Regions from separate parts of the Pseudomonas sp. S9 genome, predicted to be linked through region 2. Evidence: predicted binding sites of a transcription regulator. Region 2 holds the regulator's gene; the other holds the start of a gene.
The links. Region 2 encodes FliA, which starts transcription of late flagellar genes. Its sites were predicted from a motif close to CTAAAGTTTNNNNNNNNNNNGCCGNTAA; they were not measured.

Region 1: the regulator FliA is predicted to act here: its motif matches at 3,281-3,308, upstream of PSES9_RS0115260 (methyl-accepting chemotaxis protein).

Annotation. Positions count from the first base shown of each region.
Region 1 is NZ_AFFX01000007.1:75,958-82,031, reverse strand. It holds gene hflC (protease modulator HflC) at 1-310, shown strand, start outside; gene PSES9_RS0115275 (DUF2065 domain-containing protein) at 417-602, shown strand; gene PSES9_RS0115270 (ATP phosphoribosyltransferase regulatory subunit) at 640-1,827, shown strand; gene PSES9_RS0115265 (adenylosuccinate synthase) at 1,883-3,178, shown strand; gene PSES9_RS0115260 (methyl-accepting chemotaxis protein) at 3,337-5,271, shown strand; tRNA gene PSES9_RS0115255 (tRNA-Leu) at 5,382-5,468, opposite strand; gene rnr (ribonuclease R) at 5,674-6,074, shown strand, end outside.
Region 2 is NZ_AFFX01000001.1:48,062-54,135, reverse strand. It holds gene PSES9_RS0100280 (chemotaxis protein CheA) at 1-2,017, opposite strand, end outside; gene PSES9_RS0100275 (protein phosphatase CheZ) at 2,030-2,818, opposite strand; gene PSES9_RS0100270 (chemotaxis response regulator CheY) at 2,838-3,212, opposite strand; gene fliA (RNA polymerase sigma factor FliA) at 3,343-4,089, opposite strand; gene fleN (flagellar synthesis regulator FleN) at 4,086-4,916, opposite strand; gene flhF (flagellar biosynthesis protein FlhF) at 5,030-6,074, opposite strand, start outside.

The DNA of each region.
Region 1 (6,074 bases), on a different contig from region 2:
GCGTGAGCGTGAAGCACGCGAGCACCGGGCCAAGGGTAAAGAGCTGGCAGAAGGTATCCGTGCCGATGCCGATCGTCAGCGCCGTGTTCTGTTGGCAGAAGCCTACCGTCAAGCTGAAGAGCTGCGCGGTGAGGGTGATGCCAAGGCGGCAGCCATCTACGCCAAGGCTTATGGCCAGGATCAGGAGTTCTACTCCTTCTACCGTAGTCTGAAGGCTTACCGTGAGAGTTTTGCGGACAAGCGTGACGTGTTGGTGCTTGATCCAAGTAGCGAGTTCTTCCGCTATCTGGAGAAATCCAAGCAGCCATGATGCTTGCCCCGACGGACGCATGTCGTCCGTCGGGGTGACCGTTCAAGAAAACGTGGTATGATGCGGCAGCCGGGAAAATCCCGGCTTTTTTGCGTCTGTGGGAATCATGTGGCAGGAATTAGGCATAGCAGTTTGTTTGGTCTTGGTGCTCGAAGGTGTCCTGCCCTTCCTCTATCCGCGTCGTTGGCGCGGTGCGGTCGAGCAACTGGCTCAGTTGTCGGATCGCGGACTGCGTCTTATGGGGCTGACCAGCATGTTGCTGGGCACAGCGCTTCTTTATTGGCTTCACTGATGGCTTGTGCCGCCCGGATCAAGAGGGGAATGGCGAAATGGCGACGGTAGACCGCTGGCTGCTGCCAGATGGCATCGAAGAAGTATTACCTCCAGAGGCTGCGCGCATCGAAGTGGCGCGCCGCCAAGTGCTGGATCTATTCCAGCGTTGGGGCTATGAATTCGTAGTAACGCCGCATATCGAATACCTTGAGTCGCTGCTGACTGGCGCGGGTCAGGATCTCGATCTGCGGACGTTCAAGGTGATCGATCCTTTATCGGGTCGGCAGATGGGGTTCCGCGCGGACATTACGCCGCAGGTTGCCCGTATCGACGCACATACGCTGCGGCGGGAAGGGCCGAGCCGGCTGTGCTATGCCGGCAGTGTGCTGCATGCCCAGCCGCGTGCGCTGACCACCTCGCGTAGCCCGATCCAGTTGGGTGCCGAGTTGTATGGCGATGCGAGCCCTGCAAGCGATGTCGAGGTTATCAGCCTGCTGGTCAACACGCTTGAGCTGGCGGCTGTGCCGGATGTGCACATGGATCTCGGTCATGTCGGCATCTATCGCGGTCTGGCACGGGCAGCTGGCTTGTCGGGTGCGGCCGAGCAGCAGTTGTTCGATGCCCTGCAGCGCAAGGCCATTGATGAAATCGCCGAGTTGACCGCCGCATTGCCCGCCGAGCTGGGCAAGATGCTGCGTGCGCTGGCCGAGCTGTGCGGTGGCCGTGAGGTGCTTGACCTGGCGCAGGCATGCCTGGTCGAGGCGCCGGATGATGTGCATGCCGCACTGGATGACCTGCTGGCGATTGCCGATGAGCTGAGCCTGCGCTATCCAGAATTACCGCTGTACTTTGATCTTGGCGAGTTGCGCGGCTATCACTATCACACTGGCGTGGTGTTTGCTGCGTTTGTACCGGGTGTCGGCCAGTCGATTGCCCAGGGTGGTCGTTACGATGATATCGGCGCAGACTTCGGTCGCGCGCGCCCGGCAACAGGCTTCTCGACGGATTTAAAAACCCTGGTGAGCTTGGGCAACATGCAACTGGCGGATGCGCCGGCGGGCATTTGGGCGCCTGATCACCACGATGTTTACCTGTGGCAAGCGGTACAAAAGCTGCGTGGCGAAGGCGCGCGGGTGGTACAGGCTCTGCCAGAACAGGGTTTGGCTGATGCGCATGAGGCTGGCTGTGACCGTCAGTTGCAGTTGCGTGATGGTCGTTGGCAAGTGACGCCCCTGGCGTCCTGATATGTTTCCGTCGGTTATCGCCGACATCTAGCTTGCGCGAATGAGGACAAGTGTTATGGGTAAGAATGTCGTAGTCCTGGGCACCCAGTGGGGCGACGAGGGCAAGGGTAAGATCGTCGATCTGCTGACCGAACAGGCTGCTGCCGTGGTTCGTTATCAGGGCGGTCACAACGCTGGCCATACGCTGGTAATCGACGGCGAGAAAACCGTTCTGCACCTGATCCCGTCAGGCATTCTGCGCGATGGCGTGCAGTGCTTGATCGGTAATGGCGTGGTGGTTGCCCCGGATGCGCTGATGCGTGAAATCATCAAGCTCGAAGAAAAAGGCGTACCGGTGCGTGAGCGCCTGCGTATCAGCCCTTCCTGCCCGTTGATTCTGTCTTATCACGTGGCGCTGGATCAGGCCCGCGAAAAAGCCCGAGGCGACGCCAAGATCGGTACGACCGGTCGCGGTATTGGCCCGGCCTACGAAGACAAGGTAGCGCGCCGTGGCTTGCGCATCGGTGATTTGTTCCATCGCGAGCGCTTTGCGGCCAAGCTGGGCGAGTTGCTCGACTACCATAACTTCGTATTGCAGAACTTCTACAAGGAGCCTGCGATCGACTTCCAGAAAACCCTGGATGAGTGCATGGAATACGCCGAGTTGCTCAAGCCAATGATGGCTGACGTGACTGCGATTCTTCACGAAATGCGCCGCGACGCCAAAGACATCATGTTTGAGGGTGCGCAGGGCTCATTGCTGGATATCGACCACGGCACCTACCCATACGTGACCAGCTCCAACACCACTGCGGGCGGCATCGCCACTGGTTCTGGTTTTGGTCCCATGTATCTCGACTACATCCTGGGCATCACCAAGGCCTACACCACGCGCGTGGGTTCGGGTCCGTTCCCGACCGAGTTGTTTGACGAGACCGGTGCGTTCCTGGCCAAGCGTGGTCACGAGTTCGGTGCAACTACCGGTCGTGCTCGTCGTTGTGGCTGGTTTGATGCGGTTATCCTGCGTCGCGCTATCGAAATCAACAGCATCTCGGGCCTGTGCCTGACCAAGCTGGATGTGCTCGACGGCCTGGAAACCATCAACATCTGCGTAGGCTACAAAGACCAGAACGGTGAGGTTCTGGTTGATGCGCCGACTGATGCGGACAGCTATATCGGCCTGCAGCCAGTGTACGAAGAAGTGCCAGGCTGGAGTGAGTCGACGCTGGGCGTCAAGACCCTCGAAGAGTTGCCAGTCAATGCGCGCAACTACATCAAGCGTGTTGAGGAATTGGTGGGTGCGCCTATCGATATCATCTCGACCGGTCCTGATCGCAACGAAACTATCGTGCTGCGTCACCCGTTCGGCTAAGCATTGCCTGTTGTTGAAAAAAGGGTCGCCTGGTGCGGCCCTTTTTGCATTCTGCTCGGCTTGCATGTGATCAAGGATAGTTAGGCATAAGGCTTGCTTGGGCTCAACTAATTCCGGAAGTCGCCGTTATAGAAGTACGGTTGTTGAGGAGTCGTCCCGTGTTTGCCATTGCTTCGTTGTTACGCAGTCGTTTGTTGCGCCCGGTATTTATTGCCTTGGGGTTGGCGTTGTTGGTGCAAGTGCTGGTTGCTGTGGTGCTTACGCGCACAACGGTGAGCACGCTGGTTGAGGATCTGTCTGCGCGCCTGGGCAGCGACACCCGGCAACTGTCGACTGATCTCGAGGCGGCCAGCGCCGAGGTGCGTGGCGGGCTTGAGGGGCTATCCAGTCGAACCCAGGCAAGCCTTGGGGCTGGGCTGAAGGAGCGCCTGAGCGCGGAGCAGGTGCAGCTGCGCGGCATACTGGAGAGCAATCTCAAGCAGTCGGCGGATGACTTGGCGCAGCTTCTGGCGGCGGTCGCCCCAAAAGCCATTTGGGACAATGACGTGCCAGCCCTGACCGAGCTGGTGCGCATGGCCCATCGCAACTCAAATGTGCTTTTTGCCGTCTATGTTGATGCCGGTGGCGAGCGCCTGACGCGTCATGTCAATCGTACGGATGAGCGGGTCAAGGCCCTGATCGCCAAGGGGCAGGGGCGAGGTTCTCTGGATAAATTGCTCAATGCGGCGGCCAGTGATCCCGGGGTTTATGTGGTTGAAGCATCAATCAATCCAATGGGGTCGGAGATTGGCAAGGTAATCCTTGGTGTATCGACCGTTGATGTCGATAAGGTCGTTACCCAGCTTGACCAACGCTTTGCTGCACTGATCCAGAGCAGCGGCCAGCTGGTTTCGGATGGTTTGAGTGCGGCGGCCAGTGACAGTGCGGCGGCATTGGCGTCACGGCTCAAAGGTGCCCAGCAAACCGCGAAAGCCATGGCTGAAAACAGTCGGCAGGCGATTGAGTCGGCCGCGCAGAGCCTGCGCTGGAATATCAGTATTGGCTTGGGGCTGGTCGGTCTGGTCATTTTGCTGGTACTGGCGCTGGTTTTGGGGCGTCGCGTGGTGAGCAAGCTGCACACCCTGATTGCGGTGATGGATGACTGGGCCGCCGGCGAGGGCGATCTGACACGTCGGGTGCAGATGAACAGTCGGGATGAAATCGGTGACATGGCCGCGGTGGTCAATCGCTTTGTCGGCAAGCTACAGCCTATTGTCCGCGAGGCCGGTGATATCGCCGTGCGCACAGGGGTCGAAATCGAAAGTCTGGCTGTGCGTAGCGCGGCGGCTGAGGTTTCTGCGGCGCGCCAGCGTGATGAGGTGGCGGGCAGCTTGCAGGCGCTGGCGCAGATGGCCGACGAAGCGCAGGCCGAAAGCCAGTCCATGCAGGAGGCGTTGCAGCGTGTTGGCTCTATTCGCCAGGCCACCGAGGATAATTCGGCGATCGCCAGGCGTGTCGGTGGTTCCATTGCCGAGCTGGTTGACAGTGTCGATACCGGTGCGGCGGTAATTCAGCGCCTGGCGCGGCAAAGTGAGCAGATCGAAGTGGTGCTGACGGTCATACATGGTATCGCCGAGCAAACTAACCTGCTGGCGCTCAATGCCGCAATTGAGGCTGCGCGGGCGGGCGAAAGCGGCCGTGGTTTTGCGGTGGTTGCGGACGAGGTACGGGCCTTGGCCAGTAAAACCCAGCAATCGACTGGTGACATTCAGGCGCATATAGGTGCCTTGCAGCAGGGAGCGCGCGAGGCTGTGAGTGCAATTGAGCAAGCGAGCCGACAGGCGGCACAAGGATTGGCGGCGCTGAATGAGAGTGAGCGGCTGCAGGGTTCGGTGCAGGTCTCGGTGGAAGAGGTGCACGGAGCGATCAATGCCGCGGCGGGTGCTGCCCGGCACCAGGCTGAGGGGGCAGTGGCTGTTCGTCGGCGAGTGGAGGTCATTCATGCTGAATCGCAGCGTGCGGCTGAGGCTGTAGCGGCGACCGCCAAGAGTGGCCGGGTGCTGGATGGGCTGGCTTCCCAGTTAAGCCTGAGCTTGGGGCAGTTCAAGGTCTAGCGCGCTGAATGCAAGGCCGCCAGGGTTTCTTGGTGGCTTTTGCCGGGCAACTGCTAAGCTGAAACGCAGGCATAAAAAAACCGAGCTGTTTGGCTCGGTTTTTTTGAATTTGGTGCCCAGGAGAAGACTCGAACTTCCACGACCGTAAGGTCACCAGCACCTGAAGCTGGCGTGTCTACCAATTTCACCACCTGGGCATTGATTGCAAAGATTGCTCTTTTGCTATCAACTACAACAACGTTTGCCGTCGTTGTGGCGCGCATAATACGGATCGGTTTTTTACTTGTAAACCCCTGTCGTTAAAAAAAATATTATGTGTTGCGGGCTGACCCGGACACCTGTTTCGCGCTTCAATAGGCGTATGACAAACCGAATTTATATAGAAAAGGTGAATCCTCTCTAATGGCCGATTGGCAATCCCTCGATCCCGAGGCCGCCCGTGAAGCGGAAAAGTATGAAAATCCCATCCCTAGTCGTGAGCTTATTCTCAAGCATCTCGATGAGCGTGGCTCCCCGGCAAACCGCGAACAGCTGCTGGAAGAGTTCGGACTGACAACTGACGAGCAGGTAGAAGCACTGCGTCGTCGACTGCGTGCAATGGAGCGCGACGGTCAGCTTATTTACACGCGTCGCGGCACCTATGCTCCGGTCGATAAGCTGGATTTGGTGCTGGGTCGCATCAGTGGTCACCGCGACGGCTTTGGCTTCCTGGTGCCCGATGATGGCAGCGACGACCTGTTTCTGAGCCCGGCGCAGATGCGCCTGGTTTTCGATGGCGATCGTGCATTGGCACGGGTTGCCGG
Region 2 (6,074 bases):
CTATGCGCTGGCTGCCGACAGTCAAAATCACAACGTGACCTTCGTGTTGTTCTTCATGCGCGGCGCCTTTTACCAGCCAACGCTTGAGGTAGAACAATGGCAAAGCCTTCTCCCGCACCACGACCACTTCCTGGCCATCAACAATGTTGGTACGCGACAAGTCGAGGTGGAAGATCTCGTTGACGTTGACCAGCGGAAAAGCAAAGGCCTGGTCGGCCAGCATCACCATCAAGGTTGGCATGATCGCCAGGGTCAAAGGCACCTTGATCACGATCTTCGAGCCCTGGCCCTTGACCGAGAACACGTTGACCGTGCCGTTGAGCTGGGAAATCTTGGTCTTGACCACATCCATGCCGACACCCCGGCCGGACACGTCGGATATCTCGGTTTTAGTCGAGAAACCGGGCGCAAAGATCAGGTTGTAGCATTCAAATTCATTGAGCCGGTCTGCCGCGTCTTTTTCCAACAACCCCTTTTCGACGGCCTTGGCACGCAATACGTCGGCATCCATGCCCTTGCCGTCGTCGGTGATCATCAACAGGATATGATCGCCTTCCTGTTCGGCCGACAACACCACCTTGCCACCACGCGACTTGCCTGCCGCCTCGCGCTCAGCGGGCGACTCGATACCGTGGTCAACCGCATTGCGCACCAAGTGCACCAGCGGGTCGGCCAGGGCCTCGACCAGGTTTTTATCCAGGTCGGTTTCTTCGCCGATCAACTCCAGGCTGATTTCTTTTTTCAGGTTGCGGGCCAGGTCGCGAACCAGCCGCGGAAAGCGACCAAATACTTTCTTGATGGGCTGCATGCGGGTTTTCATCACCGCGGTCTGCAAGTCAGCAGTGACCACATCCAGGTTCGATACCGCCTTGCCCATGGCTTCATCGTTGCTGCTTGCACCCAGGCGAACCAGGCGATTACGCACCAGCACCAGCTCACCGACCATGTTCATGATTTCATCAAGGCGCGCGGTATCAACCCGAACCGTGGTTTCCACTTCGTTGGCTGGAGCCGCCTTTTCAGGAGCCGGCGCAGCTGCCGCAGCTCGGGCTGGTGCAACCTTTGCGACTGCCGCAGTTGCCTGGGCAGGCTGTACGTCGGAGCCGACAACCTTGGCAACTGGCTCGCTAAACTTGCCTTTGCCGTGCAGCTCATCAAGCAAGGCTTCAAATTCGTCGTCGCTGATTTCATCGCTGGCAACCGCCGGCGTGGAGGCGCTTTCCACTGGCTCAGAAGCTGCGGCAGGCTCAGCCACCTTGGGCGCTACGAACTGGCCTTTGCCATGCAACTGATCGAGCAAGGCCTCGAACTCATCGTCAGTGATTTCATCACTGGCTGATTCGGCAGCCGGAGCTTCGGGAACCGCCGCCTCGGCCTTGGCTGGCGCGGTTGAAGCCTCGCCTGTGGCGAACTGGCCCTTGCCGTGCAATTGATCAAGTAGCGACTCGAATTCATCGTCAGTGATTTCATCACTGGCAGCCGGGGCATCGACCTGCTGTGGCGTTTCGTCAAGGGCGTCGAGCAACTGTTCAAATTCGCTGTCGGTAATATCGTTGGAGGTTGCCGCAGTCGGCGCAGTAGCAGGCGCAGCAACAACTGGCGCTGGGCTGGCGACGCCCGCAGCAGGCGTTGGCTCAGCCAGCTGGGCCAATGCAGCCAATAGCTCCGGGGTCGCGGCAGTGGGCGTGACACCTTCGCGTACTTCACTGAACATGCCATTGACGGCGTCCAGTGCCTCAAGCACAACGTCCATCAACTCCGAATCGACCCGGCGTTCGCCTTTACGCAAGATATCGAAGACGTTTTCCGCAATATGACAGCACTCCACCAACTCATTGAGCTGGAGAAAACCGGCACCGCCTTTAACTGTGTGAAATCCCCGAAAAATCGCATTGAGCAGATTCATATCATCCGGGCGGCTCTCAAGCTCAACCAACTGCTCGGACAATTGTTCGAGTATCTCGCCGGCCTCTACCAGGAAATCCTGGAGAATTTCTTCATCGGCGCCGAAGCTCATATGGACGTGCTCCTAAAATCCCAGACTGGACAACAGATCATCGACGTCATCTTGACTCGCTGCGACGTCATCAAGCTTATCGGCATGAATCTGCGGACCTTCACCCTGAGATGGATTTTTTTCTTGTTGTTTTTCTGCACGCAATGCCTCCTGGTCATGTTCGATGCCGGCATAGCGATCAACCTGGGTGGCCATGAGCATCAACTTGAGCAGATTGCTTTCAACTTCAGTGACCAACTGGGTGACGCGCTTGATCACCTGGCCGGTCAGGTCCTGGTAATCCTGGGCCAGGAGAATATCGTTCAAGTGCCCTGACAACTTGCCACTGTCTCGCTCGCTATTGACCAGGAACAACTCGACTCGCTTGGCCAGCTCACGAAAATCTTCGGCGCCCATTTCGCGGCGCATGAAACGCCCCCAGTCGGCACTCAGGCTCTGCGCCTCGGTGCGGATATCATTGACCAGCGGCGCACTCTGCTCGACCAGATCCATGGTGCGATTGGCCGCATCCTCGGTCATTGTCACCACGTAATTGAGGCGTTCGGTTGCGTCGGTAATCTGCGAGACTTCGGTCGCATGGGGCAGGCGCGGGTCAAGCTGGAAGTTGACGATTGCGCTGTGCAGCTCGCGCGTCAGCTTGCCGACTTCGTGATAAAGACCACGGTCGCGCACTTTGTTCAGTTCATTGATAACCTGGACAGCATCACCAAAATTGCCGCGCTCAAGGCTTTCAAGCAATTGGTGGGCATTACTTTTCAGGGTCGATTCAAAGTCACCCACTTGGGAATCATCGTGTTCCATAACAACCTCAGCGCAGACATCAGCCGTTTACACGCTCAAATATCTTTTCTATTTTTTCTTTAAGCACTTGAGCAGTGAAAGGCTTCACCACGTAACCGTTTACACCGGCCTGGGCAGCCTCAATGATCTGGTCACGCTTGGCTTCAGCGGTCACCATAAGTACCGGCAGTTGTTTCAGCCGTTCATCCGCACGCACTGCGCGCAACAGCTCAATACCGGTCATTCCCGGCATGTTCCAGTCAGTCACCAGAAAGTCGAAACTGCCGCTTTGCAGCATTGGCAGTGCAGTGGTGCCATCATCGGCTTCAGCAGTGTTAGTAAACCCCAGATCACGCAGGAGGTTTTTGATAATGCGGCGCATCGTTGAAAAGTCATCAACGATGAGGATTTTCATGTTCTTGTCCAAGTCGACCTCCGTACCTTCCCCAGTGCACTCAGCAGCCTGAATGCACCCTCTAATCGTGAAACCGGCCTGGCTAGGCACCTGCGTGCCTCGCTATACAAGGTTTTCAGTATCCAACTATTTATCCAGCTCGCCACTCGCCCAGGCGCGCACGCAAACGTGCGGCGCACTGGCTGTGCAACTGGCTTACCCGAGACTCGCTCACGCCCAGCACTTCACCAATTTCCTTGAGGTTGAGCTCTTCGTCGTAATACAACGAAATGACCAATTGCTCGCGCTCCGGCAAGTTGCCAATCGCATCGGCAAGCGCTTTTTGAAAGCGCTCTTCCTCGAATTCGCGTGATGGGCCTGATTGACTGCTACTCACATCTTCATGCAGGCCGCTATTTTCTCCGTCCTCAAGCAGGTCGTCAAAACTGAACAGGCGGCTGCCCAAAGTGTCGCCAAGAATGCCGTAGTAATCTTCGAGACTCAATTGGAGTTCGGCCGCAACTTCGTGATCTTTAGCGTCACGACCTGTTTTTGCTTCAATTAATCGAATTGCATCACTGACCATGCGGCTATTGCGATGCACCGAACGCGGTGCCCAATCGCCTTTACGCACTTCATCAAGCATTGAGCCACGGATACGAATACCGGCAAAGGTCTCGAAACTGGCGCCTTTGGAGCCATCGTATTTTTTCGAAGCCTCAAGCAAGCCGATCATTCCGGCCTGGATCAAATCATCGACCTGAACGTTCGCAGGCAAGCGCGCCAAAAGGTGATAGGCAATCCGCTTGACCAATGGCGCATACCGTTCGATTAGCTGATGTTGCAAGTCTTTACCTTGCGCTTTGCTATACATTCGGAGTCCAGACGCCGCTGTCATGCCGGCGTATCAGTAGCAGGTTGTTGCACCAGACGCTCGACAAAAAACTCCAGATGCCCACGCGGATTGGCGGGTAAAGGCCAGGTGCAGACCTTCTGGGCTATTGCTCGAAACGCCATGGAGCATTTTGAACGTGGAAATGCTTCAAAAACTGCACGTTGCTTCTGCACGGCTTTGCGCACCGACTCGTCATAAGGCACGGTGCCAACGTATTGCAATGCGACATCGAGGAAACGGTCGGTGACCTTGCTCAGTTTGGCGAACAGATTTCGCCCTTCTTGCGGGGTGTGCGCCATATTGGCCAACACTCTGAAACGGTTCATGCCGTAATCGCGGTTAAGCAGTTTGATCAGGGCATAGGCATCGGTAATAGACGTTGGCTCATCGCAAACCACCACCAGCACTTCCTGCGCTGCGCGTACGAAACTGACAACCGAGTCGCCGATTCCGGCTGCGGTATCGACAATCAACACGTCAATATTTTCACTGATGTCGCTAAATGCCTGGATCAGGCCGGCATGCTGCATGGGCGATAGCTGAACCATGCTTTGCGTGCCCGAAGCTGCCGGCACAATGCGAATACCGCATGGCCCCTGGATGACCACATCGCGCATGTCGCATTCGCCACTGATGACATCTGCCAGCGTGCGCTTTGGTGTAAGCCCCAGCAGCACATCAATGTTCGCCAGCCCCAAGTCAGCATCCATCAGCATGACGCGCCGGCCTTCCTCGGCCAGCGCCATTGCCAGGTTGACGGACACGTTGGTCTTGCCGACGCCGCCCTTACCGCCAGTAACTGCAATTACTTGCACTGGGTGCATAGCCATTTAATTACGCTCCTTGTTCACGTTGGTCAGAAGCATCCTGTCCATTGAGCTTCGACTAAGATGAACACAACAAGCTTGCATGCAAGCTGTATCAAAGATCATGTGGTGACGCATCAACTCGCCTGTCTAGCCGGTTGCTGGTAAAGACCCGCAAAGACTTCAGCCATGGTGTCTTCGCAAGGTTCTTCCTGTGCTTGAAGGCCAACTGCGCGGCTGACCAACTGATGACTGCGCGGCAGCTGTAGATCATCAGGAATTCGAGGACCATCAGTCACATATGCAACTGGCAGGCGCTGGCTCATCGCCAACCCCAGAACCTCACCCATGCTTGCCGCTTCATCCAGTTTAGTCAGAATACAACCCATAAGCCCACAGCGCTTATAACTATGATAAGCCGATTTCAGTACCTGATTCTGACTGGTCGCGGCCATCACCAGGTAGTTTTTCGCATTAATCGAGCGGCTCGACAAGGCTTCAAGCTGCATTCGCAGCGCCGGGTCGTTGGCTGGCAGGCCTGCAGTATCGATCAAAACCACACGTTTGCGCATCAAGGGGGTGATGACCTGGGTCAACGATTGACTGGGATCAACCAGCGTCACCGGCACATTGAGAATGCGGCCCAGGGTTTTCAGTTGTTCCTGAGCGCCAATGCGATAGCTATCCAGGCTGACCAGCGCGATATTCTGCGCGCCGAACTTCAGTACATAACGCGCCGCCAGCTTGGCAATGGTCGTGGTCTTGCCCATGCCAGCCGGGCCGACCAGGGCAATAACACCACCCTCTTCCAGCGGCTCCTGCTTGGGAACCTGAATCGCGTGAGCCATATGTGCCAACAACATGCGCCAGGCCTGGCGAGGCTCGGCAATTTCGCCAACGCGCTCCAGCAAGGGCCGGGCGACATCCGCGGGCAAGCCCATGCGCTGCAGGCGGCGCCACAGGTTGGCTTGCTGGGGCCGACGGGTTTGCATCTGCCCCCAGGCGATCGAGCCGAGCTGGACTTCGATCAGCTCACGCAGCCCAGACAACTCAGAACGCATGGCATCGATAGTGTTTTGATCAACCGCCGCAGCCGCCGCTTTGGAAGATGCACGTACGGCAGCATCCAGCGGGCTTTCAACCTGCTCCGACAGCTCAGCGAATAGCTGCAGATCCTTGGCC